Regions from separate parts of the Neobacillus niacini genome, predicted to be linked through region 1. Evidence: predicted binding sites of a transcription regulator. Region 1 holds the regulator's gene; each other region holds the start of a gene.

Region 1 (7,394 bases):
ATCGCATCGATGATTGTTGAAGTACTCTTATTAATCTTATTACCAAAAAGCGGCGAAAGCGTGGAGCTTAAGCTATAGGGTTTTTTCATATTGTAATAGACAAACGCAAAGACAACAGCAGGTACACAATAGATTGCATATGGAGTGAACGTCCAGTGCAAATACAAGGTCGACAAAGAGAACAAAGCCGCCCCTGGACTATTCGGATCAAGGCCAAGCGATTCCGGTGGTGTGGATAAATGGTAGATTGGCTCTACAATACTCCAAAAGGTAAGAGTGGCGATGGTAGTAGTTAAGGTAATGGCAAACCAATTCGAGAATTTTAGCATCGGTTTCGCATGTTCCCCACCAATTCGAACATTTCCAAGCGGTGAAAAGTAAGCAAAAATACATCCACCAACCATAAGTAAACCGCCTAAGCTAAATAACCAGCCTAAATTTGCAATCACCCAATTATTTGCATTCGTCGTCATACTTATAAAGCTTTCCTTATTCGTGAAACTTAAGATAGATGCCCCGATTAACAATAGAAAAGGCGGCCAAAAAACTGCATGTCTGATATTATTCAAAATTCTTCCCCCACTCACTTGAGATATCGCTTACATTTCTAAATATTTTTCTTAAGATGTAGTATTTCTAATTTGCCAATAAGGTTTTGCTCAGCCCTCCTTATTCCATCAGTCTGTTCGCATTATGAACTTAAAGTGCACGTAGTGAACCTGTTGTTTTGATTATAGAAGGGACAGAAAATTGTGTCAATAAATAATTAATATATTTTGAGATAATTCTGTAAATTACTGCTTAATAACAGCCAATAAATATATAAGAATTTACTAATTTACATGAGAAACATGAAATTATCCTTTATGTTAAAGAAAAAAACCACTCCCTAATTTAATAGGAAGTGGTTTTTGATATAGATATAAATTTTTCACTGACTACTTCACAGAATGAAGGAGAAATAGCAATAAACTATTTCTCAGATGCTTGGCTCAAAAGCCTTACATCATGCCGCCCATTCCACCCATACCGCCCATGTCAGGCATTCCGCCTTGACCAGCTGGTTCTGGCTTGTCAGCAACAACTGCTTCAGTTGTTAAGAACATTGCTGCTACAGACGCTGCGTTTTGAAGTGCAGAACGAGTAACCTTAGTTGGGTCAACGATACCAGCTTCGATCATGTTTACCCACTCACCGCTAGCAGCGTTGAAGCCTGTTCCAACTTCTTCGCGCTTTAAGCGGTCAACGATTACAGATCCTTCAAGACCAGCGTTGTGAGCGATTGTACGAACTGGCTCTTCGATCGCACGTAAAACGATGTTTACACCAGTTTGGATATCGCCTTCAGCTTGGATTTCAGCAACCTTGTTGTATACGTTAAGAAGGGCAACACCACCACCGGATACGATACCTTCTTCAACCGCAGCACGAGTTGCGTTTAAAGCGTCTTCGATACGAAGTTTGCGCTCTTTTAATTCAGTTTCAGTTGCAGCACCAACTTTGATAACTGCTACACCGCCAGCTAATTTAGCTAAGCGCTCTTGTAATTTTTCACGGTCAAATTCAGAAGTAGTTTCTTCTAATTGAACACGGATTTGGTTAACACGAGATTGGATCTCTTCAGTTGCACCAGCACCCTCAACGATTGTTGTGTTTTCTTTCGTTACAACAACCTTAGAAGCGCGTCCTAAAGATGTGATTGTAGTAGTTTTCAATTCACGGCCAAGCTCTTCAGTGATTACTTCACCGCCAGTTAATGCAGCGATATCTTCAAGCATTGCCTTACGACGGTCACCAAAGCCAGGAGCTTTAACAGCAACTGCATTGAATGTTCCGCGAAGTTTGTTCAATACTAAAGTAGAAAGTGCTTCACCTTCGATATCTTCAGCAATTAACAATAATGGTTTGCCTTGTTGAACCACTTGCTCAAGGACAGGAAGGATTTCCTGAATGCTTGAGATTTTTTTGTCTGTGATTAAGATATATGGATTTTCTAATACAGCTTCCATTTTATCTGTGTTTGTTACCATGTAAGCAGAAGTATATCCGCGGTCAAATTGCATACCTTCAACCACATCTAACTCAGTTGTGAAGCCTTTTGATTCTTCGATTGTGATAACGCCGTCGTTACCAACACGCTCCATCGCTTCAGCAATTAGTTGTCCTACTTCTCTATCATCAGAAGAAATAGCAGCAACTTGTGCGATAGACTCTTTGCCTTCGATTGGCTTAGAAATAGCCTTTAAGCCTTCAACTGCTACAGTGACTGCCTTTTCAATCCCTTTACGGATACCCATTGGGTTAGCACCCGCAGTTACGTTTTTCAAACCTTCACGGATCATTGCTTGAGCAAGAACCGTTGCAGTAGTTGTTCCGTCACCGGCAACATCGTTTGTTTTGCTAGCTACTTCAGCAACAAGCTTCGCACCCATGTTTTCAAATGCATCTTCTAATTCGATTTCTTTCGCGATTGTTACACCATCATTTGTGATAAGTGGTGAACCAAATTTCTTTTCAAGAACCACGTTACGTCCTTTAGGTCCAAGAGTAACTTTTACTGCATCTGCTAACGCATCAACACCACGAAGCATTGAGCGGCGTGCTTCTTCACTAAATTTAATTTCTTTAGCCATGTTCAAAAAACCTCCTCGTATTTTTTAAACTCAATATTGTTTTTAAAAAATCCTTATTGTCCAACTACAGCAAGGATATCGTTTTCGCGTAAAATTAAATATTCGTTTCCTTCAAACTTCACTTCTGTACCAGAGTATTTTGAGAAGATAATACGATCGCCTACAGAAACTTCAAGAGCAACACGTTCGCCACTTTCAAGCACTCGGCCTGTACCTACGGCAACAACTTTTCCTTCTTGAGGCTTTTCCTTAGCTGAGTCTGGTAACACGATACCGCTTGCAGTTTTTTCTTCTGATTCGACAAGCTCAATGACAATACGATCACCTAGTGGTCTTAACAAATCAAACAACCTCCTCAAATAGATATGTAATTCTGACTTATTAGCACTCTCTTAACATGAGTGCTAACACAATTCTTATAATAATAAATGGAAAAAAATTTTGCAAGTATGAAGCAGTAATTTTTTATAATTTTTTGCAACCTTACAAGTATGTGATTTACAAGCAGGAATATACATAGTTTTTAAAGAGAATCTTTAAAATTGAAACAACCCTGCCATTATTAGTAGAATGAAGAATAGGGTAAAATATTTTCATTAGCTGCCTAAAGGAGATTTATTAATTTGAAAAGGGAATATTGGATTATTTTAATTGTCTATATAGCCATGCAGTTATCAAGCCTAGTAGGAATTCCTGGACTGATGTTCCTATTTGGCTATTTAGGGATGAATCAAGGGCTCGTTGTTCCCTACTGGTTAATTTTCAGCTTCACCCTTGCTCTAATCATCATTTTGTTCGTTTTAAGAACAGAAATGAAGAAATCAGGATTGAATGAAAGGGGCAGTTCCTTTGGCTTTGCCGCCGTCTGGGCTGTATTTGGGGTATTTCTAGCTTTATTCGCACAAGCTCTCGCTGCAAATATTGAACGGCTTATCGGGGTTGAGATGGGCTCAGAAAACACACAGCAAATTCTTACCATCATCGAATCCTTTCCGCTGGCCATCTTAGTAAGTTCGGTAATTGGCCCCATATTAGAGGAAATTGTTTTTCGAAAAATTATTTTCGGTACTCTCCATAAACGACTTAACTTTTTCTTCTCAGCGTTAATCAGTTCTGTTGTTTTTGCCTTAGCCCACATGGAGCCGCATCATATACTGCTCTATTCCGCAATGGGCTTCACTTTTGCATTTCTTTATGTAAAAACAAAACATATCCTTGTACCGATTTTTGCCCATGTTGCGATGAATACATTAGTTGTCGTTATTCAGTCAGTTTATAAAGATGAAATTAATGAAATCATTCGTGAGGCAGAAGCTATTCAAAACTTTATCGGAGGCTTTCTATGAGACGTTCACCCTTGTTTTCCGGGATTATTTATATCGTGCTCGGCTGTTTATTTACTTATTTTGCAATTGAAGATGTCACCCTAAACGGATGGGGGTTCTTCAGTTATCTGCTCGTTATTCTAGCGACTTTCGATTTCGGATCTGGTTTAAGAATGATTTTCTTTTACAATCGGTATAAAGACAAAATAAAAAAATAATCATTTAAAAAGCCTTTTCACTTTTTCATGTGAAAAGGCTTTTCCTTTATTCTTCTATTTCCTCTGTTGGGTAGTGTTTCAGGAAGTAGATAAGTGATTGTAATTCGACGGCCAAATCGATATGATGGACCCTTATGGATGAAGGAACATTTAAACGTGCAGGGGTAAAATTTAATATCGCTTTAATATTGGATTTTACAAGTCGATCTGTAATCACCTGAGCGACTGGAGCAGGTACCGTCAGGATTGCAACATGAATATCATCATTGCTTAATACCTTCTCAAGCTCATCCATATGGTACACGGGTACATCCCGGATTGTCGTTCCCATTTTGTTCGGATCCACATCAAACGCACATTCTATCTTTGTATTATTATTCTTTAAAAAGTTATAATTTAGAAAGGCAGTTCCAAGATTACCTACCCCAATTAACGCTACTTTTGTTAATTCATCTTGATCCAGTGTTTTTCGAAAGAAGGTTAATAGGTAGTTGACATTGTAGCCATATCCCTTTTTCCCTAATGCACCAAAATAAGAAAAATCCCGGCGAATCGTTGCTGAATCCACCTTCACTGCCTCACTTAATTCTGCAGAAGAAACCCTCTGTTTACCTGAAGAGTGAAGATTCTTTAAAAATCGATAATATAAGGGCAGCCGTTTCGCTGTCGCTTGTGGTATTTTCATTGTTTCGTTACTCATACTCTCCCACCCCTCATAAAAAGTTGTTCATTTATCTAACTTGTTCGGTTCGGTGGAAATCCCCATTTTTCCCACCAGTTTTTTCAACCAAATAGGTTTTTCCAATAACCATACCTTTATCTACTGCTTTACACATATCATAAACAGTAAGTGCGCATGTGGAAGCAGCTGTTAACGCTTCCATTTCAACACCTGTATTTCCTTTTGTTTTGACAGCAGCTGAAATATTCAATGTATAAGCGGCATCGTGTTCCTTTTCCCATGAGAATGATATATTAACTCCCGTCAAAGGTATAGGATGGCACATCGGGATTAAATCCCACGTTTTCTTTGCCCCCATTACCGCAGCAACTTGTGCTACTGCAAGAACATCGCCTTTTTTCATTTCATTATTTGTTATTTTATCATATATTTCTTTACTAACCGTAATGCTGGAATGAGCAAGTGCCGTACGAGCCGTTTCTGGCTTATCGCTAACGTCCACCATTTTCGCTCTTCCTTCTTCGTTAAAATGAGTAAATTCAGACATAAACAGTATCCTCCCACAAAATCATACTATATTTTTAACATTTTGTCTGTGAAACTTTGAGCGAATGATGACGAATTTACATTTTTTTCTTTAAGTATTCCTTCTTATTTTCTCCAATGACATCCCACTTTATTGCCGACATTGGTGGAATAAGGTACACTTGTTTTAGTAATAGAGGTGAAAAAAATGATATTATTACAAGTTAATCAACTAGCAAAATACTATGGTGCAGACCTTATTTTATCGAATATAAAATTAGAATTACAAACTCGGGACCGTGTTGCACTTGTCGGGCGTAACGGTGCAGGGAAATCGACATTATTAAAAATTATTGCTGGGCATTTGTCACATGATGGCGGCGAAATTATTAAGCCAAAAGGGGTAAGCATTGGCTATTTGGCCCAGAATACTGGACTAGAATCAAATTTATCGATTTGGGATGAAATGCTGACCGTATTCGAATCACTAAGAGCTATGGAAGCGTCACTTCGACAACTCGAGGTTCAAATGTCAGATCCTGCTGCAATAGCGGACACAAGCAAATACGAGAGAATCCTAAATGAATACGATCAACTACAAGTGAAATTTAAAGAACAAGGCGGTTATCAGTATGAAGCAGATATTCGTTCTATCCTGCACGGATTAAATTTTCACGATAATACTGTAATGATCTCTTCTTTAAGCGGCGGGCAGAAAACGCGCCTTGCCTTAGGGAAACTCCTTTTAACCAAGCCAGATATTTTAATCCTGGACGAGCCTACCAACCATCTTGATATTGATACTCTTTCCTGGCTCGAACAGTATTTACAAGGCTATGACGGGGCGATATTGATCGTTTCACACGACCGCTATTTTCTTGATAAAGTTGTGACACAGGTTTATGAAGTCTCACGTAAGCAAATTCAAAAATTTATCGGTAACTACAGCGCCTATCTTGATCAAAAAGCGGCGAATTATGAACGCGATTTGAAGCTTTATGAGAAGCAGCAGCAGGAGGTCGCTAATCTTCAAGACTTTATCCAGCGTAACCTTGCCCGCGCGTCTACGACGAAACGAGCTCAAAGCCGGCGTAAAAAACTGGAGAAAATGGATTTGATGGACCGTCCTTTAGGTGATGAGAAGTCTGCTACCTTCTCCTTTGAAATTGAGAAACAAACTGGAAATGATGTACTTAGTGTGGACTCCTTAGCAGTTGGTTATGATGGACAAAAAGTATCTGAGAATATTTCATTGCGGGCCTATCGTGGTGAAAGTATTGCCTTAGTTGGTCCTAACGGTATCGGGAAGTCTACGCTTTTAAAAACCATCATCAAAAAACTGCCTGCACTTGCTGGTACCATTCAATATGGTGCAAATCTAGCAATAGGATACTATGACCAGGAACAGGCAGAATTGACCTCTAATAAGCGGGTTCTGAATGAACTTTGGGATGAATGGGCGTTAAAAAATGAAAAAGAAATACGGACAGTCTTAGGTAACTTCCTGTTTTCAGGTGACGATGTATTAAAAATAGTGTCAACATTAAGCGGCGGTGAAAAAGCAAGATTGGCACTAGCCAAATTAATGCTTGAGAAGGCAAACGTTTTAATATTGGACGAGCCTACGAACCATCTGGACCTAGACAGTAAAGAGGTACTTGAAAATGCACTAGTCGACTACCCTGGTACCATTATTTTTGTATCACACGATCGATACTTTATCAATAGAATAGCCACCAAGGTCCTGGAGCTTAGTAAGGATAGCAGCACAGAGTATCTAGGTGACTATGACTATTATTTGGAGAAAAAGCTTGAGGAGGAGGAGCTCAAGGCTTTAGAGAGCGCAAGCGTCGTAAAAAAACAGACCGCTTCCGAAGTTCCAGATAAAAATTCGTATCTTCAAGATAAAGAAAGTAAAAAGCTGGAGCGTCAGCGTAAGAGAAAATTAGAAGAGATAGAATTACGTATAGAAGAGTTGGAGGCACTTATTCAGGATAACGATGAAAAGTTA
Region 2 (7,394 bases), 660 kb from region 1:
ACTTATGGCGGTTTTACTCTAAAAGGTATCAATAGTACCATCACACGTTTTATTAAGAACCATCAAAAAGATGCATGGATTGGTAACTATCCTAGGTATGGCGGGGACGCGGATGCTCCATTATTATTTGGCTACAGCATGAAAGACTTCGAAGGATGGCAAGGTAGAAGTGACTACAAAGCTTATATGGATAATTTGTTTGCAGTGAACGTTCCAACAAAATTCATCCAACATTATAAAGTAACACAGTGGGAAGATGGCAATGCAGTCGAAATGACAGATAATAATCAAACTTACAACTGGGTACCAGGCATGAAGGCAATATTAAAAGATGACTCTGGTAAAAATACTCTTATAATTGAAAGAAAGTCTAATGATTTTGCAAATGATAAAGATGGTTACCGTACAAGGACTATTACATTTAATGGTAATAAAATATTTGAAGGTAAACCTGGTGATGAAAAGTATTTAATACCATGGTCTTGGGATCAAAATGGTAAGAAATTGCCAACAGCGAAGGAAAAATTATACCACTGGAATACAAATGGTGGAGAAACTACTTGGACTGTTCCAACTGGCTGGAAGGGTACAGTTAAAGTCTATGAGTTAACAGAATTAGGTAAACAAAATGTGGAAGACGTTACGATTAAAAATGGTCAGATCACATTAAATGCCAAAAAATCTACTGCATATGTAATTCATAAAAGAGCGGAAACGAACAAAGATGTTAATTGGAGCGAAGGAATGCATCTTGTAGATACTGGCTTTAACAGCAATTCCTTAAAAGATTGGATTGTTACAGGAGATTCAGAAGCGGTTAAGATTACGAAGAGTGAAGGTAATAATAACATGTTAACAATCTCTAACAATAAAGAGAAAGTAAATGTTACTCAAAAAGTAACGGGATTAAAACCAAATACCAAGTATGCTGCTTATGTCGGTATAGACAACAGAAGTGAAGAACAAGCAAGTATAACAATTACTTCTAACGGCAAAAAGTATACAAATAGTACTGATAAATCTATCGCTAAAAACTATGTTAGAGCTTATGCACACAATACACTAGGATCCGAGAAAGCAAAAGCAGATGGTCAAATGGCTTCAACAGTAGATGGAACAAGTTATTTTCAAAATATGTATGTATTCTTTGAAACTGGCCCAGAAGCATCTGATGTAACCATTGATTTATCTAGAGATGCTGGGAATGGTGCAAGTTACTTTGATGATATTCGTATCGTAGAAAATAATTCTAATAATCAAGTAAGCAGTAATAAATTCGTACAAGACTTTGAAAATGTTGCACAAGGTATCTATCCGTTTGTAATCGGTAATATTGAAGGTGTGGAAGATAATAGAACGCACCTTGCTGAATTACATGCACCATATACTCAAAGAGGTTGGAACCAAAAACTAGTAAATGATGTTATTGCTGGTAAATGGTCAATTAAAACTAATGGTTTAACGCAACGCAACAAACTTGTATACCAAACGATACCACAAAACTTCAAATTCCAACCAGGTGTAACGTATAAAATCACTTTTGATTATGAAGCAGGTAGTGATGGAACTTATGCAGTAGTAACAGGTAATGCTCCATTTGAAGAAAAAGGAATATTAACTTTGGATGAATTAAAATCAACAGCAAGTAGCGATAAAGATGCAAAATCTGGCACGTATTCCTTTACATTAGTAGGGGATGAATCAGGTCAAAGCTGGTTTGGGATTTATTCCACTAACAAAGCTGCCGATACTCAAGGTGTGACAGGTGCACAAGCTAACTTTAATGGCTACAAAGATATTATGCTAGATAATCTAGTTATTGAAACGGTATCAAACAAATAGAAATTGTTTTAAAATGAGGAAATTTGACTGTAATGAACAGGTGCATGTCAATCTCTGTGTAAAATGTTTGCTATAATCATTTGGCTGGAAAATCAGTTTAAGAAACTTTGCCGTTCTCATTTTTAAGTGAGGACGGTTTTTTTTTGAATCTCTTATTACTAAACCATCTTCCAAGGACCATTGGTTGATTTCACATGAAAAAAGACGAAAGAAATGTCAATGATGAATTTCCTTCGCCTATTAATATCACTTTAGAATAATGAGTAACATTATTAATTTGGTGGTGCCTGTCACCTTTACCTATCTTATCATTTTGATTATTTTTAAAGCTACGTAAATTTCTAGAAGGTCATCTAGTCGATTGAAGTCGATGTCTAGAATGGATTCTAATTTTTTTAGCCGCTTTCGTAAGGTGTTTGGGTGAATGTATAATTGTCCAGCCGTTTGGTTAATATCTGCGTTATTTTGGTAGAATGCTTCTAATGTTTCAATATTAACCGCACTGTTTTCTTGATCTAAGAATAGGTCTTTTAACACTTCCTCATAGTATTCCTTTAGTACATGGTGATGAATATTGGATAGAAGTCTGACGATTCCAATGTTCTCAAAGTGACGGACAGCCTCATGCCTGATTTCATATTTTCCTAATTCTAGAGCCACCTTTGCTTCATAAAAGCTGCGGAATAACTCCATATTTGAAGGATAATGGCGGCCAATTCCAATTTCACATGCTAGACCCGGAAGGTCCTGTTCGACCTTTTTATGGATTTGTTGTCCTAAAGATAATGTAAACTCTTTCCTCTCTTTAGGGAGAAGGTGTACAGAATCAAAAACAATCATAATAATATCCCCTTGCATAGGGAAAGTAATCGCTTGTAAAAATCGAGCTGAAATGAGGGAACGGACCTTTCTAATTATCGAGTCTATATCAATACTGAATTTAGCTGCTTCGTTTTTTTGATTTAACCGCATTATCATTAATTCTGTTGGCTTCGTGAAATCCCAGCCCCATTGTTTCCCTTGTTTAATCAGTACCTGTTCTGAATCTAAGTTATTATAAAGAAGGTTATAAAGGAAACTTTCCTGATAGGATTGATGGGCTCGAAGTACGGCCTCTTCTTTTTTTAAAAAAGATAGAAGTGCTGGAATAGCATGTATGACTTGCTCCGTACAAACATCAATCATCATACTAGGTTGTTCTTGAAAAAGGAAATATCCATAAAGATGGTCGTCAGCTAATAAGGGAAAAAGGAAATAATGATATTGACCATCTTGTACCATGGAAAACACTTCCCTTTTATTGGAAGCGGTTTGCTCATCATACATCGATGAGAAATGCCTGAATTGATCATGTTTTCCATCGCTATCTTGTGTAGAGTGAAGATAAAAGTGTTCATCCAATAGAAAGATTTTCTGATTTAACAATAAAGAAAGACGTTGTAAAAATCCCGCCAAGCCTTTTTCATCAATCAATTGCAGCCAATAATTTGTGGTATGTTCGAATACATAATGATATAAACCTAGGGATTTAAGTTGTGAAAGATCTGTAATTTTCTTTTTTGTGGTTGTAGAATTGATTTCTTCTTTTAAAAATAAAACCGGTTTATTGAAGTGTTCAATGATTTCAATCATCATGTGAGGAATATAAGGTTTTACCCCTCCATATAAAAGGATACCCTGTACGTTTTGCTGTGCAATAAGTTCATCCAACCGTGATATCGTCTGGTGGTCGCTTCGCACCATAAATAATGTTGGTTCGCCTAAATTAAGAGGGTTATCCTCAGCCCGTAAAAAGCCTTTCTCCTTACCTTCCCATCCGCCAATAATTTCGGCATGGTAAAAAGGAGAGGCGCATATCAGTTCCTGAAAAGTAAGCATATTGTCAATCTCCTTAATATCCGTTTATGAGTTAGACCAAAAACGCAGCTTGGAAGGTTCAGTTTGAGTATCAAATCTTATCGAGGGATTGGTCATTTTTTTCATATTAAATCCATATACAGCTTTATCATAATGAGCGTTCACGGGATCGTTCAAATCAATAATTTCAATTGCATTTACAGGACATGATGAAACACATATCGTAGAATCACCTTGCATTTGTCGATCATAGCACATATCACATTTGTCAGCTTTCTTAGTTATCATATTGATAGAAATCGCGTCAAAGGGGCAAGCCGTTACGCAGCGGGAGCAGCCTGTACATTTCAAGTGATCTATAATCACGATTCCATTTGCCTTCTTCTTAATGGCCATTTCAGGGCAATTAGACAGACAGGCAGGAGTAGAACAGTGATTGCATGACATGGAAAAATGGTGAAAACGTTGTCCATTCTTCATGAAAGCGTCAGAGACAGTATGAATTTTCCTTCGAAATGAATCCTTCTGACCGTGTTCATTTTTACATGCAAATTCACAAGATCGACAGCCTAAACACTGTTCTATATGAACTAAAAAACCCAATTGTTTCATATATCGTCACCCTTTTGCCATTATTTCGTCCTCTGAATTTACAATATTTTTATATACTTATTGTATAGGACTTTTAACTATATACATTGTGAAAAATGTAACAATTTTTAAACACTTTTATTGTAAAGGAGAGAATGAGATTGATGGACAAAAGCTATAAAATAACTCGTCATGTCTGTCCGCGTAATTGTTATAGTGCTTGCAGCATTCTCGGATTTACAAAAAATGGACAATTAGAAAAGGTTACAGGTGATCCAGCGCATGGTTATACAAAGGGGTTACTATGTGCAAAAGGATATAATTATATGAATCAAGTCTACCATCAGGAACGGCTAAAATATCCAATGAAACAGGTTCCACGGGGAAGTGGAAGATGGCAAAGAATTTCTTGGTCAGAAGCAATAGAAACGATTACGAATAAAATGATTGAACTGTACGAACGTTATGATTCCCATTTATCATTAGCTTTAAATAAATATTCAGGTAATATGGGTGTACTTCATCATGCAATGGAAGGTTTTTTTAATGGATTAGGCAATACTTCAAGGGCCATTGGGAACCCATGTTGGGCACCAGGAATGGACGCATTACATTACGATTATGGTGCATGTCAAACTTCTGATATGGAAGATGTTCATCATGCCAGAACGATTATCCTTTGGGGAGTAAATCCTGTATGGACGTCCATTCATTCTATGAACTATATATATGAGGCGCAAAAACGTGGAGCGAAAATCATTACCATTGATCCTATTTATACGGAATCAGCGAAAAAATCAGATGCATTTATTCAAGTGAAACCTGGTAGTGATGGATCTCTCGCAGTTGCAATAGCTAAATACATTATCGATCATGAATTATATGATCTTGAATTTATTGAGAAACATACAGTGGGTTGGAACGAATTAAAGGAGCATATTCGGCAGTTTTCCATGGATGATGCATTAAAAGAATGTGGACAGAGTATAGGAGCGATAAAATTCCTAGCAGAACGATTATGTCACGACAAACCGGTTACCATCTGGATTGGCTTTGGAATGCAGAGAAATATGAATGGCGGTCAAAATGTCCGTGCTATTAATTCTCTAGCTGCGATGACTGGAAATGTTGGGATCAAGGGTAGCGGTGTACAATTTGGAAAGAGGACAACGGAGAAGTTTACTTTTCAAATCTTGAATTACCTCCAAAAAGATGGGATAGAAAAAAACGAAATACGGACCATCGATATGAACGATTTTGCTCTTGATGTTCAAAAACAACAAGACCCGCCTGTCAAATTTCTTTGGATTACTTGCAGGAATTTACTCACTCAAAGTTCAAATATAAAACAATTAAAAGAAGTTCTATCGGCTATGGAATTAATTGTGACGGTTGAACATTTTTTAACTGAAACCGTTCAATTTTCTGATATTGTTTTGCCTGCAACGATGTTATTTGAAGAATGGGAAGTCGTTTCTAGTTATTGGCACCATTGGATTAGCATTAACCAACCAGCGATTGAGCCTTACTATGAGAGCAAAAGTGATTTAGAAATTGCGCGATTACTATCGAAGAAGTTAAACGAATATAAGGAGGGGTTTAGTTCATTTCCTTCTCATTTAACAGATGAGGAATTTATTGAACAAGAATTTACAGATACCTTATATGAACAACTTCATATAAAAAACTGGCGAGAATTGTTGAGCGGACCAAAGAGAGTAGATCATTCTAAAACGGCATGGGAGGATTTTCATTTCCAGACACCTTCAGGAAAAATCGAACTTTATTCCTTCCAAGCAAAAAAGAATCAACTTTCACCATTTGGATTGGAACCGGCGGGGAGTCAGATGGATGCCCAATACCCGTATACATTATTATTAAATCATGAACCTTTCAGAATCAATTCACAATTTCTAAATCTGAACTCCTTTAAGGAAATCAACCAAGAGCCATCTGTGTATCTTCATCCAAAGCTGGCAAAAGAAAAGAATATTCAAAATGATACGATGGTGAAGCTTTTAAGTAAAAGTGGAGAAATTATCATTCGTGCAAAATACTCCCATGATGTACAAAAGCAGACGTTATTGATTTATCCGAACCATCCGTTAATCAATAAATTGATCACCTTTACCCCTTCTGATATGGGACAATTCGTGACAGGTGGAAAAGGCAATGCATTAAACAATGTACATGTAAATATTGAAAATCTATCGAATTAAAGAGAGTGGATGACTTTTCAATGGGTTGGTACAACCTTTGAAAGTCATCCATTTTTTTAAAAAGGCTGTGTTAAAGGATATTGTTGACTTTTGTGAATTTTAGGAATTTAAATACACGGAGGAATTCCGCTTAATTCGTAATTATGATTAAAAATAGCATAAACAGACGGAGAGATTCCGCCTATTGACTCGAAAATTCAAAAATTGAAGATTTTTCTTTGCATAACCGGAAAACCTCCCCTTATATACCTTGAAAAAAGCTCCATTCTGCATTTAACCGGAAAGTCTCCGCTTACTTTACTCTCGCTGGTTCCTGAAGCGTAACTCAACAGCCTTATTTAACAGAGCCTTTAAAAAAAGAAGATATGTGAACGAAAGTTTGTCTAAAATATTATGAAATGATGAACAAGGTGTGTCTAGAAGCCCTAAATTCATTTTTCTACACCATTGAAGCGTAAAGTATGTTTACACTTCTACATTTGCTCACTGTTGAACATGATATTCTGTTAATAGAATTAGAAGGGAGTTAAAGAGATATGAAAACTTTTCTTTTCCTATTAATCAATCTAATGAGTGTCATTTCACTGTTAGGCTGTGAACAGCAAGCAGAAGAAAGTATAAAAGCAAAAATTCAAATGGTTCCAAATGAAGAATATGTGGGTAATCCAAATCCTGTTGTAGAGAAAGAAATGAAATTAACGGATGAGGAAAAGATAGAATTCGAGAAGCTTCAGAAGGAAATTCAGTTAAAAAACGAGGTTGAATAATATGACCATTACACAAGAAACGGTAATGAAACCTGAAGAACGATCGTTCTATTATCAGTTGTTTTGTCATTACTATCGAGGGGATTTACTTCAACTGACTCGAAAACAGTGGAAACAG
Region 3 (7,394 bases), 440 kb from region 1:
GCGTTAGTATATTTAGCAACATACTCTTTGTGGTAAAGATTATTATCAAGGGCATGCTTGATCATCCCGCCCATAAACGGAATATCCGTTCCGGAACGAAGTGGAGCATAAATGTCTGCCATTGACGACGTTCTTGTGAAACGCGGGTCAACAGAAACAATTTTTCCTCCCTTTTCCTTCGCCTTTGTTAACCATCTAAAGCTGATTGGATGGTTTTCAGCAGGATTTGCGCCCATAATCAATGCACAATCAGTATACTGCAGATCATTCCAATGGTTAGTCATTGCTCCACGACCAAATGAAGGTGCCAGACCGGCAACCGTAGAACTATGTCATATTCGTGCCTGGTGCTCTAAGTAGGTAACACCAAGCCCTCTCATCATTTTTGCAAGCAGGTAACACTCTTCATTATCAAGAGCTGCTCCGCCAAGGCTTGCAATTGCCTCGGTCTTATTTACAGTTAAGCCGTTTTCTGTGGCTACAAATGTTTTGTCACGTGTTTCTTTTACACGTTTGGCAATGGTTTCATACATCCATTCCCAGTCTTTTTCTACCCACTTATTGCTGCCTGGTGCGCGATAAAGCGGTTTCTTTACTCGTTTTTCAGAGGTATATAATTGTCTAATAGTAGTACCCTTGCTGCATAGCTTACCTTCGTTAATTGGGTTATCCGGATCCCCTTCCGTATAAACCACTGTGTTGTCCTTTGTATGGACTAAAATTCCACAGCCAACGCCGCAAAAGCAGCAAATGGTTGGTGTTACAGTTGATTTGGCAATTTTAAATTCTTTAGTTGCTGCATGGGCTTTTTTTGTATCAAAGCCTAATTCAACAACAGCCAATGTTGCCGCAGTAGCTCCTGACAACTTCAAGAATTGCCGGCGGTTTAAGTTGATTTCAACCATTTTTCTATCTCCTTCCCAGAATTGAATAGAACATCCCTTTTTCTCTAATTACTTACCTTGTTTATTCCCCCTTTCAATGCATCTCTACAGCGGGTTCCTCCACTACATCATTTTGAACTCGGCCTGTTGAGGTATAAATATTAGCCATTTTCCCTCGTAAATAGCCAATTACCTCGATATTTAAATATTTAGCCAGTTGAACAGCCTGTTTGGTGGCTGCTGTTCGTGAGCCAATAACAGGAAAGCCAAATTTTGCTGCTTTGGAGAGCATTTCATATGAAACCCGTCCAGTTGTTAATAAAACTAACCTTTCAGGCTGCAAACCCATTCGTATGGTGTGGCCAATGATCTTATCGACTGCATTGTGCCTGCCAATGTCTTCACGGACGGTGATATTGCCTGCTTCGTCAACGATACAAGCTCCATGCATTCCGCCAGTTTCTAAGTAAAACGGTGAATTTTGAGCAAATTCACTTCGCTTTTTTAATAAATAACTCAATTTATAGCTGTGCCCAGAAGACACTTTTCGAAAGTTTTTCACGTCTGTCATTGAGAAAAATGTAACACCGCGGCCGCAGCCTGCTGTATAGTGCTTCTTCTTCGTAAACAACTCTTCTTCATTAAAACCATTCAGAAGTGAAACATGTATGCTGCCCATTTCATCATTTATGCTAATGGAACCGACGTCACTCGCTCCGTGAATAAATCCTTCCGAAAACAAATAACCATAGGCCCAATCCTCTAAATCATGTTTTGTTAGTTGAAATACGGCAATTTCATACCCATTTAAAACTAAAGTAATCGGGTATTCATCAGGACATCCTTTGCGGTACATTGTTTTCCCTCCTTTCAGGAAATACCTTCATGGCGTTTCAATTGTAATGATGTTACCCAGCCTTCTCAGCGACATTTGTCACAATGAATAGGAATTAGCTATCTATATTAAACCTATAATAAATGTCGGTCCCTTGATTCACAGGCTTTGACGAATTTCGGTCGATTTTGTGTCGGATTTTCGAATTTTTGTCCAACTCAGTTTCTTTAGGACTATAAAATAAAGCATTGTAAGCGATACCAATTATTCACGTGTATCTTTAGTACTATCGTACGATGAGTCATTTTTCTCTGAAGTAAGATTTATCACATAAAACTATATAATTAGGGTAAAAACGGTAAATTGTCATGTTTCCGACAAAATCAGAGTGATTGTAAAATTTCTACTATATTTTCATGTTTGTTTTATAATAGGAATAGTGAGATTCACCAACTCGTTTTAGGAGGAGTACATATGACAATCAAAAAGGTTATGACAATCGCTGGTTCAGATACAAGCGGGGGTGCAGGGATTCAGGCCGATATAAAGACATTCCAAGAGTTAGGTGTTTATGGGATGACCGCCCTGACTACTATCGTAACGATGGATCCAAAGGATTGGCACCATAGTGTTTTTCCAATCTCCGTTGAGACATTAAAACCGCAAATTGATACTGTCTTATCTGTAGGAATTGACGCAATGAAAACAGGTATGCTTGGTACTGTTGAGATTATTGAGTTAGTGGCAAAAGTCATTGATGAACATAAATTAGAAACTGTCGTAATCGATCCTGTTATGGTTTGTAAGGGTGAGGATGAAGTCTTAAATCCAGAAACGACCGACGCTATGCGTGAGCTATTATTACCGCGTGCGTTAGTTGTGACACCGAACCTGTTCGAAGCAGGCCAATTAGCTCAAACTGGTCCGGTTAAAACATTAGAGCAGATGAAAGAAGCTGCCGTAAAAATACATGATTTAGGTGCAAAGTATGTTGTCATTAAAGGCGGAAGCAAGCTTTTAACAGAAGAAAAGTCCATTGACCTTCTATACGATGGCAAAAACTTTACTGTATTTGAATCTGAGAAGGTGGAAACAAACTTTACACACGGAGCAGGCTGTACCTTCTCGTCTGCTATTACAGCAGAGCTTGCTAAAGGCAGTTCTGTTGTTGAAGCGGTCGAGGTGGCAAAAGACTTCATTTCAGCTGCCATCAGCCAGGGCTTCCGCCTAAATGAATTTGTCGGACCTACTTGGCATGGTGCCTACCGCGGTGCTAAAACGGAATACTGCACAGATTGCTAATGGTAAAAAACCAGAGTCGGACCTTGGGTTCGACTCTGGTTTTTTTAAAGCAAGGATTTCGCTTTTTCAATGTGATTTTAGTATGATAGTTACATTATTAAATACACTTGTTTTGATTACATACCTTGCATAGAGAAAGGAGATAGAATTATGGAACCGATTAAGAATCATCGCCAGGTTCAAGAAGCGATTAACGCATACGCGAACCAGGATGTATACATTCACTTAGAAACGACAAATGGTGCCTATGCATCTCATCATGATCAAACTTTCTTTTCAGCAGGTGCCTATATCCGCAACGCATTGGTTCGATACGAAATTGGGAAAATCACCGGAAACGACCCCTATCGTGTTGGCTTAAAAATAAACCTTGGCTGGATTTACGCGGAAGGTCTCACTCATTTTGAAGTAGATGAGCAAAACCGTTTGCTTCTAGCTGGTCATGATAACAAAGGAAAACTCGCGGTAGCTCTTGAAATCAGTGCTACACCGTTTGAGTAAAGGAAGGAGCTGCCTATTATGGAAAAAGAACGTCATGTATTAGTCATCTTTCCACATCCGGATGATGAAGCATTTGGAGTGTCAGGAACCATCGCCACTCATGTACAGAATGGTACTCCTGTCACCTATGCTTGTTTAACCTTGGGCGAGATGGGAAGAAATATGGGGAATCCCCCTTTTACCAACCGTGAAAATCTCCCAAAAATTAGAAAAGAAGAACTTAAGGCTGCTGCAGCGGCATTAGGTATCCAGGATTTAAGAATGCTTGGGTACCGTGATAAAACGGTTGAGTTTGAAGACGATGAAAAACTGGCAAATGCGATGTTATCTATCATAAATGAAGTAAATCCATCATTAATCATTACTTTTTATCCAGGCTACTCTGTTCACCCTGACCATGACGCCACCGGCGCGGCCGTTGTCAGAGCAGTAGAAAAACTCCCCGCGGACGCAAGACCTACACTGCATTGTGTGGCTTTTTCAAACAATTGTGTCGAGGAACTCGGTGAGGCCGACATTGTCCATAATATTAGCGCCGTTGCGGATAAAAAGCTTGCTGCGATCCAAGCACATCGTTCCCAAACAGAGCAAATGTTTGGCGACGTGACGGAGAAGCTGAAAAACCAAGACCCACAAATGATGGTATGGATTAACAACGAACGATTCTGGACGTATAAATTTGAAAAATAACTCTCTTCACTAAAAATACTTATTGAAGACAATTTCAGGCTGACTCATTAGAGATATGTCCTCAAGACTGCTTATTGAGGACATATCTCTACTAACTCTTCTGAGTTTTGTCCCCAAGAGCCCTTATTGAGGACATATCTTTACTAACTCTTCTGAGTTTTGTCCCCAAGAGCCCTTATTGAAGACAAATCTCTATTAGTTCAACTGAGTTTTGTCTCCAAGAGTCCTTATTGAGGACATATCTCTACTGGCTCATCTAAGTTTTGTCCCCAAGAGTCCTTATTGAGGACAAATCTCTATTAGTTCAACTGAGTTTTGTCTCCAAGAGCCCTTATTGAGGACATATCTCTACCAGCTAATCTAAGTTTTGTCCCCAAGAATCCTTATTGAGGACATATCTCTACTGGCTCATCTAAGTTTTGTCCCCAAGAGTCCTTATTGAAGACATATCTCTACCAGCTTATCTAAGTTTTGTCCCCAAGAGCCCTTATTGAAGACAAATCTCTTCTGGCTAATCTGAGATTTGTCCCCAAGAGCCCTTATTGAAGACATATCTCTATCAGCTAATCTGAGTTTTGTCCCCAAGAGCCCTGATTGAGGACATATTCTACCAGCTCATCTGAGTTCTGTCCCCAAGAGCCCTGATTGAGAACATATCTCTACTTGCTCATCTAAGTTTTCCTCAAGAGCCCTTATTGAGGACATATCTCTACCAGCTCATCTGAGTTTTGTCCTTAAAAAGCCTTATCTTCACAAACAAACCCTTCGCCCAACAAAAACATGGACGAAGGGTTTATTTTAATAGGAATGATTCATCAGCGCACAAAGCCGGCACATATCAAGAATAATGATTTTCCTTGATTTCATTTCGATGATTTCCTCTTTTTTCAATTTTGAAAATACCCGGCTTACACTTTCCCTCGTTGTCCCCACCACGGTTGCAAACTCCTGAATCGTCAAGGGTATCTCAATGTTCCATCTTGATGTAGAGGTATTAAATTTATTCCCTAACCGTTCTAACGTCTTCACTGTCTTCGCATAAACATCTAACAACGCTACGTCCCTTAATGTTGAGGTCATCTCGCGCAGCGAATCACTCATGTATTGAATCATTTGAACAGCAAGCTCCGGATATTCATGAAGCCCTTTCTCTAATTCCATTTTATCCAAATAGAAAAGCTGTCCATCTTGGAGCATGGTGGCGGTGGCTGGATACAGCTCTGAAGTCTTTGAAAACAGACAAGCCTCCGCAAACACATCGCCCTTTTGCTTCATACAAACGATGATCTCATTTCCACTTTCATCTTGTTTCGTCAGCTTTACGGCTCCAGCTTGGATAAAAAACACCCCTTTGGCCGCGTCATTCTCACAAATCACTTGTACTCCTTTTTTAACGTTTAACGTCTGAATACGATTTGCGATAAGATGAAGGGATTTCGCCGATAAATCCTTAAAAATCACAATTTTCCGCAGGAAGTCTTCGAGTTTCAACGCCCTTACTCTTCCTAAAGGCTGTTCCTCTAAAGCATGTACGGGATTCATTTTTGCCCTCCTCTCCTTAAAGTTTCATTTATTTGTTACTTCCCATTGTAGTAAAAAAAGCCGCAGCTCGAAGTGATTATCTTCACAAAACGTTCAATTTTTAAAACACTTACATATCAAGCTCCTTCACAAAACGTTCAAGATTATATAAAAAACAGTGAGGTTCATCACAAATTCACGCTTGAAATCCGATTAGGATGAAGTTGTTGAATAGACAGAAGGAGGGGGAAGTATGAAAAAGGCAATTATCAGCTTTGCAGTCAGCATTGTAATTGGTTTTGGTCTTGGTTACTTGGTGTTTGGTGTCATTATGGGAGATTCTGATAAACAGCCTCAAGTTGCTCAAACAGAGCCAACCGAGGAAAAAAGCACAACAGAAGACCAAAAGGAAGAAACAAAGACGGAAACAGCTGCTGTTGACGCCGATAACATTCTTAACAGCAAGGGCTGTCTCGGCTGCCACGCTGTTGATAAACTTGGCTTAAAAGGTGGAGCCACTGGTCCAGACCTTTCTAAAGCCTTTACTGAGGTTGAAGGCAAACACGGCAAGCCGATTGAGGAATTCTTAAAAGAACCAACTTCAGCCGTAATGTCGAGTGTAATTGGCGGCAATCCATTAACAGATGAAGAACGCACACAAGTGCTAGATATGTTGAAACAAGCTTCTGAAAAATAAAAAGGCGGTGTGATAGATGAAGAAATGGGTTCCAATTGCCTCTGGTTTACTAGCAGGTTTTGTAGCAGCAACGATTTCATTTGCCGATTTTTCACAGAGCACAAACACTCAAGTTGCCTCAGGAAGTACGAAAAGTAACGCAGAGAAAGTTTATGTTCCCTTCGGTGAAAAAGATGATTATTACTTATTTGCGTCAGGCGGCCACTCTGGTCAAATGTTTATCTATGGTGTTCCATCCATGCGTCATATCCGTACCGTACCGGTCTTCTCACAAGACTCTGCAACAGGATATGGATTTGATGAGCATTCTAAGAAAATGATGGGCGGGTACACATGGGGAGACCTCCATCACCCAGCATTCTCTGAAACAAAAGGTGACTATGACGGTAAATACATGTTTGCCACAGATGTCGGAAACAGCCGTGCAGCAGCGATGGATTTAGAAACGTTTACGGTTAAAGACATTATTAATGTTCCAAACACAAGCGGTCCGCACTGTGCGGCGTTCGTTACGGAGAATACTGAGTACATGTTCCTGCCAACACGTTTCGCGGTTCCAATTGGCTCTGAATACAAGTCTTTAGACGAATACAGCGACCAGTACCGCGGTGTAATGTCAGCCGTAACTTTTGACCAAAACAAAGAAAAGCTTAACATTGCCTACCAAGTGGCGCTTCCGCCATGGTCTTATGATTTATCAGACGCCGGAAAGAAAAGCTCTGCTGATTGGGCAGTTATGACCACTTACAACACAGAAGAAGCAACTACGAATCTAGAAATTAACGCCTCTCAGGCTGACCGTGACTACATTGTTCTTTTTAACTGGAAAGAGCTAGAGAAAATGGTCGCTGAGGGACAATATGATGAAGTTACTGGTCAAAAAATGATTTTCCCTGAAAAGCATAAGGGCGGTATTTACTTAGTTCCTGTTGCAAAATCACCGCATGGTGTGGACGTAACACCT

Evidence for each region. The regulator Rex, encoded in region 1, represses fermentation and respiration genes when NADH is low (regulators of the CRP and FNR family bind a similar motif). The targets are predictions, from matches to a motif close to TTGTGAAATATTTCACAA.
Region 2: ACN6MT_RS29055 (4Fe-4S dicluster domain-containing protein) is a predicted target of Rex. The motif match lies at 4,398-4,415, and genes of this name have one in related genera.
Region 3: ACN6MT_RS04835 (cytochrome C) is a predicted target of Rex. The motif match lies at 5,825-5,842, and genes of this name have one in related genera.

Annotation. Positions count from the first base shown of each region.
Region 1 is NZ_CP183883.1:582,905-590,298, forward strand. Features, by position in the region: gene ACN6MT_RS02560 (BCCT family transporter) at 1-569, opposite strand, end outside; gene groL (chaperonin GroEL) at 1,002-2,633, opposite strand; gene groES (co-chaperone GroES) at 2,687-2,974, opposite strand; gene ACN6MT_RS02575 (CPBP family intramembrane glutamic endopeptidase) at 3,257-3,979, shown strand; gene ACN6MT_RS02580 (YdiK family protein) at 3,976-4,176, shown strand; gene ACN6MT_RS02585 (redox-sensing transcriptional repressor Rex) at 4,223-4,876, opposite strand; gene moaC (cyclic pyranopterin monophosphate synthase MoaC) at 4,908-5,405, opposite strand; gene ACN6MT_RS02595 (ABC-F family ATP-binding cassette domain-containing protein) at 5,592-7,394, shown strand, end outside.
Region 2 is NZ_CP183883.1:5,908,659-5,916,052, reverse strand. Features, by position in the region: gene ACN6MT_RS29065 (endo-alpha-N-acetylgalactosaminidase family protein) at 1-1,842, shown strand, start outside; gene ACN6MT_RS29060 (PucR family transcriptional regulator) at 2,143-3,720, opposite strand; gene ACN6MT_RS29055 (4Fe-4S dicluster domain-containing protein) at 3,745-4,311, opposite strand; gene ACN6MT_RS29050 (molybdopterin-dependent oxidoreductase) at 4,455-6,509, shown strand; gene ACN6MT_RS29045 (hypothetical protein) at 7,046-7,276, shown strand; gene ACN6MT_RS29040 (TorD/DmsD family molecular chaperone) at 7,278-7,394, shown strand, end outside.
Region 3 is NZ_CP183883.1:1,018,470-1,025,863, reverse strand. Features, by position in the region: gene fdnG (formate dehydrogenase-N subunit alpha) at 1-896, opposite strand, end outside; gene fdhD (formate dehydrogenase accessory sulfurtransferase FdhD) at 979-1,740, opposite strand; gene pdxK (pyridoxine/pyridoxal/pyridoxamine kinase) at 2,194-3,021, shown strand; gene ACN6MT_RS04850 (YojF family protein) at 3,172-3,522, shown strand; gene bshB2 (bacillithiol biosynthesis deacetylase BshB2) at 3,541-4,212, shown strand; gene ACN6MT_RS04840 (Crp/Fnr family transcriptional regulator) at 5,011-5,754, opposite strand; gene ACN6MT_RS04835 (cytochrome C) at 5,987-6,430, shown strand; gene nosZ (Sec-dependent nitrous-oxide reductase) at 6,447-7,394, shown strand, end outside.